4 regions of the Photobacterium sp. ABD4_091 genome follow, and region 4 is predicted to be linked to each of the others. Evidence: predicted binding sites of a transcription regulator. Region 4 holds the regulator's gene; each other region holds the start of a gene.
The links. The regulator CRP, encoded in region 4, controls carbon source genes, mostly activating them, when cyclic AMP is high. The targets are predictions, from matches to a motif close to TGTGANNNNNNTCACA.

Region 1: a site for CRP is predicted at 2,252-2,267, ahead of ACXAGQ_RS09640 (NupC/NupG family nucleoside CNT transporter). Genes of this name have one in related genera too.
Region 2: a site for CRP is predicted at 1,565-1,580, ahead of ACXAGQ_RS04790 (CTP synthase). Genes of this name have one in related genera too.
Region 3: a site for CRP is predicted at 1,468-1,483, ahead of nagE (N-acetylglucosamine-specific PTS transporter subunit IIBC). Genes of this name have one in related genera too.

What each region holds. Positions count from the first base shown of each region.
Region 1 covers NZ_JBSWWQ010000001.1:2,084,813-2,088,310, reverse strand. The annotation lists gene ACXAGQ_RS09645 (XapX domain-containing protein) at 221-391, opposite strand; gene ACXAGQ_RS09640 (NupC/NupG family nucleoside CNT transporter) at 848-2,107, opposite strand; gene ACXAGQ_RS09635 (TatD family hydrolase) at 2,314-3,108, opposite strand; gene ACXAGQ_RS09630 (DUF5363 family protein) at 3,098-3,283, opposite strand; gene glgX (glycogen debranching protein GlgX) at 3,267-3,498, opposite strand, start outside.
Region 2 covers NZ_JBSWWQ010000001.1:1,060,088-1,063,585, forward strand. The annotation lists gene ACXAGQ_RS04790 (CTP synthase) at 1-1,481, opposite strand, end outside; gene mazG (nucleoside triphosphate pyrophosphohydrolase) at 1,681-2,490, opposite strand; gene relA (GTP diphosphokinase) at 2,565-3,498, opposite strand, start outside.
Region 3 covers NZ_JBSWWQ010000001.1:614,159-617,656, reverse strand. The annotation lists gene nagA (N-acetylglucosamine-6-phosphate deacetylase) at 1-531, opposite strand, end outside; gene nagB (glucosamine-6-phosphate deaminase) at 546-1,346, opposite strand; gene nagE (N-acetylglucosamine-specific PTS transporter subunit IIBC) at 1,603-3,093, shown strand; gene ACXAGQ_RS02560 (beta-N-acetylhexosaminidase) at 3,376-3,498, shown strand, end outside.
Region 4 covers NZ_JBSWWQ010000001.1:1,357,089-1,360,586, reverse strand. The annotation lists gene ACXAGQ_RS06330 (2-oxoadipate dioxygenase/decarboxylase family protein) at 1-146, shown strand, start outside; gene ACXAGQ_RS06325 (hypothetical protein) at 283-471, opposite strand; gene crp (cAMP-activated global transcriptional regulator CRP) at 691-1,323, opposite strand; gene ACXAGQ_RS06315 (OsmC family protein) at 1,594-2,001, shown strand; gene ACXAGQ_RS06310 (phosphoribulokinase) at 2,169-3,038, opposite strand; gene ACXAGQ_RS06305 (YheU family protein) at 3,145-3,366, opposite strand.

The sequences.
Region 1 (3,498 bases), 730 kb from region 4:
GATATCCTTTTCACCGCGTGGGAAGTGACCATAAAGACTTCCCAGCAAATGCGCTGCCCTGGCCTTGCCTAGCGATAGGTAACACCATGACGGTGTTGGCCAGAACAGCGAAAATCTGTTTGTGATGGTGCCGCTCTATAATACCAAGCAGGCCTTGTTGCCACCACGAAATATGCGTTTCCCACCGTGGACAATGTGTTTACCCAACGCACAAATTTCGTCAGGTAAAAAACCGCTCGACTATCCACTGGTAGGCAATCCCGCCAGCATAGACACCAAAGATGCCCATCACCCCGGAGAGCACCGGCGGAGCCGGTATCGGCAGCTTAATCGCAGAAAACAATACGCCAACAATAAACCCGGCGACCAGCGCCAGCAGTACTTCACTCATAATCATTTCTCTGTCTGTTACAGCACAAAGGAAAGTGTAGCCTGCTCCGCAATGAAAGTAATGTTAGCAAAGGGTTTTGCCAGAAACCGGAGCGCAATCGATTTTATGGCATCAAATAGAAACGGCGGAGGGGATGTTTACTAAATATGTTGATTCGAGATCCTAGGGGCAAGAGCAATCCTAGTTCCTAGAGAAAGGTTCGGATTATGGTTTCTGGGTTCTGCAAGTAGCACTCGCTTATAGCTATGATACGCTAAGCTCTTGCTTCTGCTTTTCGCTTTTCGCTTTTCCCAGGATCTAGGAACCGCTTTTCCTAGGCCCCACCTACGCTCTTCCCAGAACCTAGAGCCCGCTTCTCCTAGGACCTAGGATCAAGGAACTAGGATCCCACAAATCCCACATACAAAAACGCCGCGGATAACCGCGGCGTTTTATCAGGCTTTCAGCTTGCTGTAATTAAGCAAGGCTGATGAATAGACCTGCGATAGTTGCAGACATCAGGTTAGAAAGCGTACCAGCGGCAACAGCTTTCATACCGAAGCGTGCGATATCGTGGCGACGGCTTGGCGCCAGACCACCTAGACCACCCAGTAGGATTGCTACTGAAGATAGGTTTGCGAAACCACATAGAGCGAACGAGATGATTGCTTCAGTCTTAGGAGAAAGAACAACCTCAGCGCCTTCCGCTAGGTATGGGGCAAAGTTCAGGTAAGCAACGAATTCGTTAACTACCAGCTTCTGACCGATGAAAGAACCAGCGATGGTTGCTTCTGACCACGGCACACCGATTAGGAATGCAAGAGGAGAGAATACATAACCCAGGATAAGCTCTAGCGTCAGCTCAGGCATACCGAACCAACCACCGATGCCACCTAGCATACCGTTGATTAGCGCGATTAGACCGATGAATGCTAGAAGCATTGCACCAACGTTTAGTGCTAGCTGCATACCAGAAGATGCACCCGCTGCCGCTGCGTCGATAACGTTCGCTGGCTTGTCGTCGCCTTCTGTTGCGTCGCTTGCTAGCTGCTCTACAGCTTCTTCAGTTTCAGGCTTGATGATCTTAGCAAATAGAAGACCACCAGGAGCTGCCATGAATGAAGCGGCGATTAGGTACTCTAGAGGAACACCCATAGATGCGTAACCCGCAAGTACACCACCCGCTACAGACGCCAGACCACCACACATTACCGCGAACAGCTCAGACTGAGTCATTTTTGGTACGAACGGACGGATAACCAAAGGTGCTTCCGTTTGACCAACGAAGATGTTAGCTGTTGCAGACATTGATTCGGCACGTGAAGTACCTAGCGCTTTCTGTAGACCACCACCTAGGATGTTGATCACAACCTGCATGATACCCAGGTAGTAAAGTACGCTGATCAGTGCAGAGAAGAAAACGATTACTGGTAGTACGCGTAGGGCAAACACGAAGCCGCCACCACCGAATACTTCAAACATTTTGTCTGAAGTCAGGCCACCGAATAGGAAGTTGATACCGTCGTTACCGTAGGCGATAACGTTGGCAACAGCTGTAGACATGCCATATAGCACGTCACGGCCAACAGGTACATAAAGAACAAATGCACCCAAACAGAATTGGATGGCAAATGCACCACCCACAGTACGTAGATTGATAGCTTTACGGTTATCAGATAGTAGCACTGCAAGACCTAGCAGTACTGCCATCCCAACCAGGCTCATAAACATGCTCATAGTTTATGGCTTCCCTTTAGTTAAGTTTGGCGTCTCGACAATTCGGCTCATTAAGAGTCCGGCGCATTATACTCATGCTGCGGCGGATAAAATAACGCCGACCTCACACTTTGCAAGGAAAGAGAGTGAAAGTTCAATTCCAAACGTGAGCTCCATCACAGTTTCACGCAAACGTTTTACGCAAACGTTTATTTTGTGATGTCTGTTCACACCCGGATACGGAAAAGTTCAGCAGTGGTTAAGCTAGTTGCCTGCTTAATGATCTGTTCGCTTTCCGTTCTGATCGCTGCAAGTTCATGCAGCACATTCACTAACCGATCGGGTCGGTTTGGCTCTCCCTGAAACCCAGCAACTGGCATGTCTGGTGCGTCCGTTTCCAGCAGCAATGCATCCAGTGGCAGTGCTGCTATTGTATTGCGAGTCTTATTGGCACGGCGATATGTAATCGTTCCCCCGACACCAATTTTGATACCTAGATCAATAAGCTGCGTGGCTTGTTGATAGCTGCCGCTAAATCCGTGGTACACCCCACCCGCAATCGGCACGTTTTGCCTCAAAACCCGCATTAATTCAGGGAACGCTTTGCGGCAATGCAAAATGACCGGCAAATCAAAGCGGTTGGCCAGCTGTAACTGGGCTGCTAATACCGAAACCTGTTGATTTTGGTCGGCATCCGCAATGGCAAAGTCTAGCCCACATTCCCCGACAGCAACGCAACGTGAATCATTGCGGCCCCGCAGCGTGGCCTCAGCAGCCAGTTCAGACTCGAGTTGATTCAATGTATTAGCATCATGCTCAGCGCTAAAAAAGGGATGCAAACCCAAGCCAAAATACAGGCAGGGAAAGCGCCCAGCCAGCTTGCGAACCGCCTGCCAGTTGCGCTGGCCGACAGCCGGGATAACTATTTTTTCAACCCCCGCCTTGTGTGATAACCCCAAGTAATACTCAGGGTCATCACAAAACGGCGCAAAGTCGAAGTGGCAATGGCTGTCAATCAGCATGCGGTTTGGCCTGCGCTGAACAGCGCTTTGGCGCCTGCTGCTTGTTAGCAGGGTGGCGCGGATCATCGGTGTCATAACGCACCGGTGCACAGCAGCGGCGGTTCTCGGGCACCAGCCCCATTTTTTCACACCAGCGGTCGTACGCCGCTACCCCACGCTTAATCAACGACATCATGGCAGTCTTCTTCCTGTTGTTGTGTGGACTTAGCGACCATGACGATCATGCTACGCCCGGTCGCCAGTATAGTATCACGGGTATATAACGGCGCTTCATCGATAGGATAGATATCATGGGGAGACGACTTGGCGGTGTTGATCACCAGATGCCAATCACTGCAATGGCGATCCGGCAGGGTAAACTCGAGCGGATCCCAGAAGGCATTACAAATC
Region 2 (3,498 bases), 300 kb from region 4:
TCTGCAGACAGACCAGAAATTTTCAGACCTGCTTTCTCTAGTTGAGGAAGTAGGTTGTTGTTTACTTCGTAGCGGTGACGGTGACGCTCATGAATCGTTGGGTTACCGTATAGTTCACGCGCTTTCGAACCTTCAGCCAAGTGACATAGCTGAGAACCAAGACGCATAGTACCGCCAAGGTCAGATTTTTCGGTACGCTCTTCAACGTTGCCTTCGCCATCAACCCACTCAGTGATCAGGCCAACAACCGGGTTCTTGGTATCAGCGTTAAACTCGGTAGAGTGAGCGCCCTCAAGACCCGCAACATTACGTGCGAATTCAATCAATGCCACCTGCATACCCAGGCAGATGCCAAGGTAAGGAATTTTGTTTTCACGGGCGTACTGTGCAGTTAGGATCTTGCCTTCTACACCACGGCCGCCGAAGCCACCAGGAACCAAGATAGCGTCAAGGCCTTGCAGCGCTTCTTCGCCTTTGCTTTCGACATCTTGCGAGTCAACGTACTTGATCTTAACAGATAGGCGGTTCTTCAGGCCTGCATGCTTCAGAGCTTCGTTCACTGACTTGTACGCATCTGGTAGTTCGATGTACTTACCCACCATACCGATAACAACTTCGGCAGTTGGGTTAGCTTCTTCGTAGATCACCTGTTCCCACTCAGAAAGATCAGCTTCCGGTGCTGTAATGCCGAAACGCTGACATACCAAGTCATCAAGACCCTGAGCCTTGATAAGCTGTGGGATCTTGTAGATGGAATCTACGTCTTTCATTGAAATAACGGCTTTTTCCTGAACATTACAGAACAGTGCAATCTTGGCACGCTCGTTAGCAGGGATCATACGGTCAGAACGACATACCAGGATGTCTGGCTGAATACCGATAGAAAGCAGCTCTTTCACAGAATGCTGGGTTGGCTTAGTTTTCACTTCGCCAGCCGCTGCCAGGTATGGTACTAGTGTCAGGTGCATGAACATAGCGCGCTCGCGGCCTAGTTCTACAGCTAGCTGACGGATAGCTTCCATAAATGGTAGAGATTCGATATCACCTACTGTGCCGCCTACTTCGACGATAGCAACGTCGTGGCCTTCTGCACCAGCAATAACACGCTCTTTGATCGCGTTGGTGATGTGTGGGATAACCTGAATCGTTGCACCTAGGTAGTCACCACGACGCTCTTTACGCAGTACATCAGCGTAAACACGTCCCGCAGTGAAGTTGTTGCGCTTAGTCATCTTGGTACGGATGAAACGCTCATAGTGACCTAGGTCAAGGTCAGTCTCTGCACCGTCTTCCGTTACGAATACTTCACCATGCTGAATCGGGCTCATTGTGCCTGGGTCAACGTTGATGTAAGGGTCTAGCTTCATCATGGTCACTTTTAGACCACGTGCTTCTAGAATAGCCGCCAGCGATGCTGCAGCAATACCTTTACCTAGTGAGGATACGACCCCGCCCGTAACAAAAATGTAATTCGTTGTCATGTTTTACCTGGAAGATTGGTATAGAGGATATAAAAAGTATCTGGACGGGAAATTAGTATACCAGACACACTTTATTGCCACAACGTGAAAACTATCACAGCACGTTTGGTTTTTTTTTGTTTCAAATCAAATCTACTAAACTAGGTGACTATCCTTTGACCATTCCTTCGTCCGAGCGCTACTATCCTCTCCACCTAGCCTACTTTGTCTTCAGCTCGTTACGCTTGACCTCATCCCAGATCGCATCCAGATATTCGAGGGTGCATTCGTCGAGGCGCATTCCTCTTTCTAGCACAGTTTTCTCCACTTCGCGAAAACGGCGCTCGAATTTTTGGTTGGCACGTTGCAGGGCCACTTCCGGTTTGACCTGTACATGACGACTGAAATTGGCAACAGCAAACAACAAATCACCCATTTCTTCTTCGACTTTAGCCTGATCAGGTGACACTTGGATGACTTCTTCCATTACCTCTTCAATTTCCTCGTGCACCTTGTCAACGACCGGTCCCAGGGTATCCCAATCAAAGCCATGTTTGGCACAGCGCTTCTGGATTTTATCGGCCCGGGTCAGCGCTGGCAGCGCGCGCGGAATGTTGGCAAGGACACTGCTATCCTCCCCTTTCGCTGATCGCTCCTTGGCTTTCTCCGCTTCCCAGTTGGCGTTGATGTCCGCCTCGTTGGCAAACTCAGTATCGGCAAACACATGGGGATGACGGCGAGTGAGTTTTTCGTTGATCCCCTCAACCACATCATCAAAATCAAACAGCCCCTGCTCCTTGCCGAGCTGGCTGTAGAAAATCACTTGGAACAGCAGGTCGCCCAGCTCTTCACGGACATCCTCCCAGTTCTGCTGCTCAATCGCATCGGCCACTTCGTAGGCTTCTTCCAAGGTATGCGGCACGATGGTGGCGAAGGTCTGCTTCAGATCCCACGGGCAGCCATTGTCCGGATCACGCAGCTTGGCCATGATCTCCACCAGTTGTTCGATAGGGCGTTGTGATTTACTCATAGGATTCATCTCTGTCTGCAAAAAGAAAAAGCGGCAGCCTTGGCTCCCGCTTTTGTCGTCAATTTTAATAGTGCTTAGTGTAGTCTTTTCGCCTCGGCGACGTCTCTCACCTGCTCGATGCGCTTGAGCACCCGGCTCAGCACTTCCAGGTCGGTCAGCTCGATATCGAAGTCCATGATCGACATCTGCTTCTTGTAATCGACCCGGCTCTTCATCCCCGCGACTTTGACCTTCTCGTTGGCCAAGGTATTGGTCAGCTCTTTGAGCAGACCGTTACGCTCAGCGGCGGTGACCCTGACCGTGATGTGGTAGTTGCCTACAAAGCCGCCGCCCCACACCGTGTCAATGATCCGCTCAGGCGCGACATGACGGAGCTCTTCAAGCTGCTCACAGTCGCTGCGGTGCACCGAGATCCCGCGCCCCTGGGTGACAAACCCCTGGATGTCATCGCCCGGGATTGGCTGGCAACAGCGGGCCAGGTGGGTCATCAGGTTATCGACCCCTTCCACCACCACCGCATCACGCTGGGGCTTCTTGGTGGTTGCCGGCTTGCTGCTGGCCTCGGTCAGCTTCTCAAGCAGCTGCTGGTCTTCTTCCTCGGCAGTCGGCTTGTTAACCAAGGCGTTTATGTGGTTGATCACCTGGTTGATACGCAGGTCGCCACTGCCGATACCGGCAAACAGCTCATCGGCCGAATTGACATTGAAGCGCTTGAGCGCGTATGCCTCGGCATCCTTCATGGTGGCGCCGATTTTGACCAGCTCGATTTCCAAGATTTCACGGCCAGCCAGGATGTTCTTGTCGCGATCCTGCTTGCGGAACCAAGCATGAACCTTGGAGCGGGCACGGCTGGAGTTGACAAAGCCGAGGTTCGGGTTCAACCAGTCGCGTGAAGGGTTCGGCTCTTTCTGGGTGATGATCTCTACCTGATCACCCATCTGCAGGTTGTAGGTAAACGGAACAATCCGCCCCTCAACCTTGGCACCGATACAGCGGTGGCCGACTTCC
Region 3 (3,498 bases), 740 kb from region 4:
ATGGCTATGGTCGTTCTGCTCCGGCGCCAAGGTGACCTTGGTAACCACATCAGCGTTTTCGCAGATAGTGTTGATCATCTCGTTGTCAGAGCGGCGGATATGGTCAACAGAGTGAATGCCTTTCTTCATCACGTTCAGGTATGGACCTTCAAGGTGCAAGCCTAGTGAGTGATTGTTGTATTGGCTCTGGTAGTCACGCTCGGCAGCGATGGCTGCTTTCATATCTTCGTCTGAAGAGGTGATCAGCGTTGGCAGGAAGCTGGTGCAGCCTGATTTCAGGTTGGCACGGTGCATGGTGTGGATAGTGTCGGCGTTGATTTCGTCATTGAGCATGACACCGCCACAGCCATTTAGCTGGAGGTCGATGAAGCCTGGAGTCAGGTTGGCTCCATCTAGATCGCGGGTTTCGATATCAGAAGGCAGCTCTGATTCGTGGCAGACAGCATGAATGTTCACGCCGTCAATAATGACGGCGTGGTTATTCAGCACATCGCTACCGGTGTAAATGCGGCAATTGGTTAGCGCGTACATGAATAACTCCTTAATTACAGGTGCTTGATATTTTCAGCTTCTAGCTCTTTGAAGTACTTCACTGTCTTCACCTTCAACTCTTGTGTTGATGGCTCATCACACACAATCAGAGATTTAGGGTGAAGCTGAAGTGCAGAGACTGTCCATAGGTGGTTTACTGAGCCTTCAACCGCAGCCTGTAGGGCAAGTGCTTTGTTGTGGCCGGTTACCAGAATCATGATTTCCGCAGAATCTAGCAGGGTACCCACACCGATAGTCAGTGCGTACTTAGGAACCTGGTTGATATCGCCATCGAAGAAACGGGAGTTTGCGATGCGGGTATCTTCAGTCAGGGTCTTGATACGGGTGCGAGAAGCCAGTGAAGACGCTGGCTCGTTGAATGCAATGTGGCCGTCGTTGCCCACGCCACCCATAAATAGGTTGATTTTGCCGTAGGACTTAATTTTGTCTTCGTAACGCTGGCACTCTGCTTCGTGGTCTTCAGCATTACCATTCAGCAAATTGATATTTTCTTCTTGAATATCAATGTGGTTGAAGAAGTTGTTGTACATGAAGCTACGGTACGACTCTGGGTGGTCAGCCGGAATACCAATGTATTCGTCCATGTTGAAGGTTACAACATGCTTGAAGCTTACTTCGCCGGCCTGATAAAGCTCGATTAGGCGCTTGTAAGTCGCTAGCGGGGTGCCACCTGTTGGTAGGCCCAGGACAAAAGGACGTTCCGCTGTTGGCTCAAATTTGTTAATACGATCAGCAATATAGCGAGCTGACCACAAACCTACATCTTTAGCTTCATTCAGTGGGATTAGTCTCACAGTGACACCTCATTCCAAAATTAAATTACAGTTAAATCATAGCGTGATATCGCATTTGTTTTGCATGATAAAATAAGTTTTATGATCGAGCTAGCAAAATCGCCTGCCAATTGCCAATACTGGTGACTAAGATCACAAATGATGACGTTTTAATTTGCGGGGCGAAATAAAATTCTTAAACTGCAAGTAACTTAATCGGGTAGCTAAAATAAGTTACCTAACATCGAATCTAAGAAAACCATAGGGGGAACTAAGGGTGAACATTCTTGGATATTTTCAAAAAGTAGGTAAAGCATTGATGGTGCCTGTCGCCACGCTACCTGCAGCAGCAATTCTAATGGGTATTGGTTACTGGATTGATCCGAACGGCTGGGGTGCGAACAGTGCACTTGCTGCCTTCTTGATCAAAGCAGGTGCCGCGATCATCGATAACATGTCAGTACTGTTTGCAGTGGGTGTTGCTTACGGTATGTCTAAAGACAAAGACGGTGCGGCAGCACTATCTGGTTTCGTTGGTTTCCTTGTTGTTACCACTCTACTTTCTCCGGGTGCTGTGGCTCAGATCCAGGGTATTGACGCAAGCGCAGTACCAGCAGCCTTCGGGAAGATTAATAACCAGTTCGTTGGTATCCTAGTGGGTATCGTATCGGCTGAAATCTACAACCGCTTCTCACATGTTGAGCTTCATAAAGCGCTAGCATTCTTCTCTGGTAAGCGTCTTGTACCTATCTTGACTTCTTTTGCCGGTATCTTTATCGCGTTCATTCTGATGTACGTATGGCCAACTGTTTACGGTGGCCTAGTATCATTCGGTGAAGGTATCCAGGGTCTGGGTGAGCTAGGTGCAGGTATCTATGCATTCTTCAACCGTCTACTAATCCCAGTGGGTCTACACCACGCACTGAACTCTGTATTCTGGTTCGATGTAGCAGGTATTAACGATATCCCTAACTTCCTAGGTGGTGCGAAGTCAATTGCTGAAGGCGTAGCGACTCCAGGTGTAACGGGTATGTACCAGGCTGGTTTCTTCCCAATCATGATGTTTGGTCTACCAGGTGCAGCGCTAGCTATCTACCACACTGCTAAAGCGAAGAACAAAGAAAAAGTTGCTTCTATTATGATTGCAGCAGGTTTCGCATCATTCTTCACCGGTGTAACTGAGCCGCTAGAATTCTCATTCATGTTCCTAGCACCAGGCCTATACGTACTTCACGCATTCCTAGCGGGTATCTCTGTATACATCGCAGCGTCAATGCAGTGGATTGCTGGCTTCGGCTTCTCTGCAGGTCTAGTTGATATGGTTCTATCAACGCGTAACCCGCTTGCAACAAACTGGTACATGCTGATTGTTCAGGGTCTGGTATTCTTCGGCCTATACTACGCAATCTTCCGTACCGTTATCGTTAAGTTCAACCTGAAGACTCCTGGTCGTGAAGACGATGAAGAAGCTTCTTCAGAGGTAGGTGGTTCACAGGAAACTGGTGAGCTAGCGAAGCAATACATCGTTGCACTAGGTGGCGTATCTAACCTAGAAAACATCGATGCATGTATCACTCGTCTACGTCTAACACTGAAAGACAGCAGCCTTGCTGACGAGAAAACGCTGAAAGCACTAGGTGCAATGGGTGTGGTTAAGCTTGGTTCAAACAACCTGCAGGTTATCCTTGGCCCACTAGCTGAAATCGTTGCTGGCGAGATGAAAAAAGTTTCTCCGAACGAAGACCTATCAGCGGTAAAACTTCCTTAATGACTTCATCCTAAGTCATAGATAACGACCCTATCGGCCTCCATTCGGAGGCCGATATTGATTCAGACTCAATAATCACCTGATACCACACGCTTTACACTGCCTTCCAACCTTGCCGGCGATGCCGGGATTTCAAGGGGACTCTTGGTGCGTGCGGTTTCAGATCATTGTTATGTTTGTTTGCCCGGGAGGGCACCAATGGTTGGTGCTGCCTCGGGGTTTCGGGATAAGGAGTTACTCGTGAGAACATTCAAATTAAGCCTACTGGCCACTGTTGTTGCAATGGCAGCAACAGGTTGTGCTTCAGATTCAACCCGCTCAAATACTCAGGCCGATCAGCAAGTCGCCGATGCATTGGCTGCTAACTTGGGAATGAATTACCAAGTGGTCACCAATCATGGGGCA
Region 4 (3,498 bases):
AGGTGGGCTTTACCGATGGGGTCTATACCATCCCCGGTGGCTTCTATGAGTTTGCCAAGCGTTACCCGAAAGAAGACGGTGAGCTATATACCGGCTTTGTCGAAGCGTCGGCAGATAAGATTTTCGAAAGCACCGACGTTAGCTAGTCCAGCTACCTCAGCAGGGGGGACGGTGATACTGGCAAGGACGAAGCTCTAGCTCTCAAGGCCTCTGGCAATGACTGCCACAGGCCTTTTTAAAATCTGGCACCTAGCGTTTAGAGCCTAGCATTTAAAACCTGCATTAATGCTTGAAGCTGTCGAGCGGGTAGCCCAAGTGGGATTCTGGCGGATGGCGTTTCACCTTATCGTGTTGCTCTAAGTAGTGGCGGCTGTCACTGAACCCGGTCATTTCAATGGTATCGGGAAGGGGCGAAATGACGCCGCGGTGCAAGTGATGGGTGCTATGTGGTGAAAAGCGTTCGATGTCCATACCGGTATTCCATTACAGGTGCTGTGGATGATATGCACAATGTAGCACTAAGTGGGGTAGATACAAGCACAAAAACAGTGATGCCGTAGACATTAATACCCTTAAAGCATGAAATGTGAATGTTGAAGCGGGAATACTGGAACGGGCGTGTTGCGGAGAATAAAAAAGCCGCACGAAGCGGCTTTTGGGGATCGGTGTGTATTACGGCTAGCTAATGGCTTAGCGAGTACCGTAAACAACAATGGTTTTGCCGTGGGCAGAAATCAGGTTCTGCTCTTCCAGCATCTTCAAGATACGACCTACAGTCTCACGGGAACAGCCAACGATTTGGCCGATTTCCTGGCGAGTGATCTTGATCTGCATACCATCAGGGTGTGTCATTGCATCCGGCTGTTTAGCCAGGTTCAATAGTGTCTGTGCGATGCGGCCTGTTACGTCCAGGAATGCCAAGTCACCCACTTTCTGGCTTGTCACCTGCAGGCGGCTAGCCATTTGCGCAGATAGGCGCATCAGGATGTCTGGGTTAACCTGGATAAGCTGGCGGAACTTCTTGAAAGAAATCTCAGCGACTTCACAAGGGGTCTTAGCACGAACCCAGGCAGTACGCTCCTGGCCTTCTTCAAATAGGCCTAATTCACCGATGAAGTCACCTTGGTTTAGGTAAGACAGGATCATCTCCTTACCTTCTTCATCCTTGATCAGGACCGCAACAGAACCTTTGACGATGTAGTAGAGCGTCTCTGCTTTTTCACCCGCGTGGATCAAAGTACTCTTTGAAGGGTATTTGTGAATGTGGCAATGGGAAAGAAACCACTCTAGAGTTGGATCTGTTTGAGGTTTACCTGGAACCATATTACTAACTTCCTCTGCGTTTGTTGCCCAACAACGACGTCCTTCAAAATGCGGCTGGGCCTAACCATAATTAGTTCGTCGTTTAGGATATTCAGTCAACCGCTGGGCTGCAAGCTCACGTGAATAATTAGTTCAGATTTTATCTTTTTTCGGCGCGCTTTTCTTGATATTGATCTATGTGAAAAGGCCATTTTGTAGTCATAAGTGTGCACATGATCACACAGTTGCTAGATAGTGCCGAAAGCCCGTAAAAGTTGTAAGGAGAAAGCAATGCAATCACGAGTCAAATGGGTCGAAAATATGACCTTCCTGGGACAGTCAAATTCCGGCCATAGCGTGGTCATGGACGGTAATGGTGGCGAAAAAGCACCAAGCCCGATGGAGCTGGTTTTGATGGCAGCTGGTGGCTGTAGCTCGGTGGATGTGGTTGACGGGCTCAAGTCAGCGGGACAGAAAATTACCGGCTGTGAGGCGCAGATCAACTCGGTTCGCCGCGAGCAGGCACCGCGTATTTTTACTACCGCCAACCTCCACTTTGTGGTCACCGGTGAAAACCTGGACGAATCTGTTGTGGCAAAAACTGTCGCCGATTCGCTGGAAAAGTACTGCTCGGTATGTCTGATGCTGGGCGAAGGGGTTGAGATGACCCATTCGTATGAGGTAGTGGAAGAGTCATAGCGGCACTAAGGCCCTATGGTACTGCGGTTCTGTGGGAAGAGATATCCTGCAGAACCATAGAACCATAGAACCATAGAACCATAGAACCATAGAACCATAGAACCATTAGGCTTTATGGGACCAAAGGCAACTTCACTCAGTGAAGGATGCTCTAGCCATCAATATTCTTATCCAATCTTCCCCGTATCAATCAGCTGCTGGATCAGCGGCCGCATAATTAGTTCCATCGCAAAGCTCATCTTGCCGCCGGGTACCACTAGGGTATTGTGGCGCGACATAAACGACCCCTGGATCATTGATAGCAGGTAGGGGAAGTCCACTTTTTTGATCCCGCGGAAGCGGATCACTACAAAGCTCTCGTCCAGGCTCGGTATCCCCTTCGCGCTGAGCGGGTTGGAGGTATCGACGGTTGGTACCCGCTGGAAGTTGATATGGGTGCGGGAGAACTGCGGGGTGATGTAATTGAGATAGTCATCCATCGAGCGCACGATGGACTCCATCACCGCTTCGCGGGAATGGCCCCGGTCACGGGTATCCCGGACAATCTTCTGGATCCACTCGAGGTTGACGATCGGCACCATGCCAATCAGCAGGTCAACATGCTGGGCAGCATTGACTTCGCCATCGACCACGCCACCGTGCAGCCCCTCATAGAACAGCAGATCGGTATTTTCTGGCAGCGTCTGCCAAGGGGTGAACGTCCCAGGCATTTGGTTGTACGGCACAGCTTCGTCAAACGTGTGCAGGTAGCGGCGGAACTGGCCGCTACCGTCTTCGCCATATTGACGGAAGAAGGTTTCCAGCAACGGGAAGTCGTTGGCCTGCGGGCCGAAATAGCTGATATGGCGGCCTTGCTCTTTGGCCTTGCGGATCTCGACGTCCATCTCCGGACGGGTGAAGCGGTGGAAACTGTCGCCTTCAAGCCAGGCAGCATTGATGCTCATCATATTGAACATCTTACGGAATGCTTCGGAGGTAGTAGACGTTCCCGCCCCCGAGGACCCTGTTACTGCAATAATGGGGTGTTTTGCAGACATGACAAACCCTGTCGTTAACATTAACGGAAAGAGTTATTAACAGGGCTGGGCGGTCAGGTCAAGCCGGGATGTCAAAAATGCAGGGTGGACGAAAGTTGGGGGAGGGCTAACTATGCCCCAATTGGCGCTTTGACTTGATGTCGATGGTCTCGTGCAGCTCGGAGTACACAATCACGGCCTCTCCGCTTTCCAATTGCTTGCGCACCCGGTCGACCTTGGCGGCCAGTGACAGCTCGCGCTCGCCGTAGTCGGTTCCTTCGCGCAGAACGAAATGCTCGATAAGGTTAGTCAGGGTCTCAGGATCAAGGTCTTGCCAAGGAATGTTCATAACGGCGCTTTTTCTGTTGCAGGAGATACTGGGATTATATTGGCAAATGTGTCAGTTGTAGAGAGCCTAGTGTCTGGTTCCTAGATCCTAGGCAGAGCAAGATCATGATATTTAAGCCCCAGAGCAGTCGCG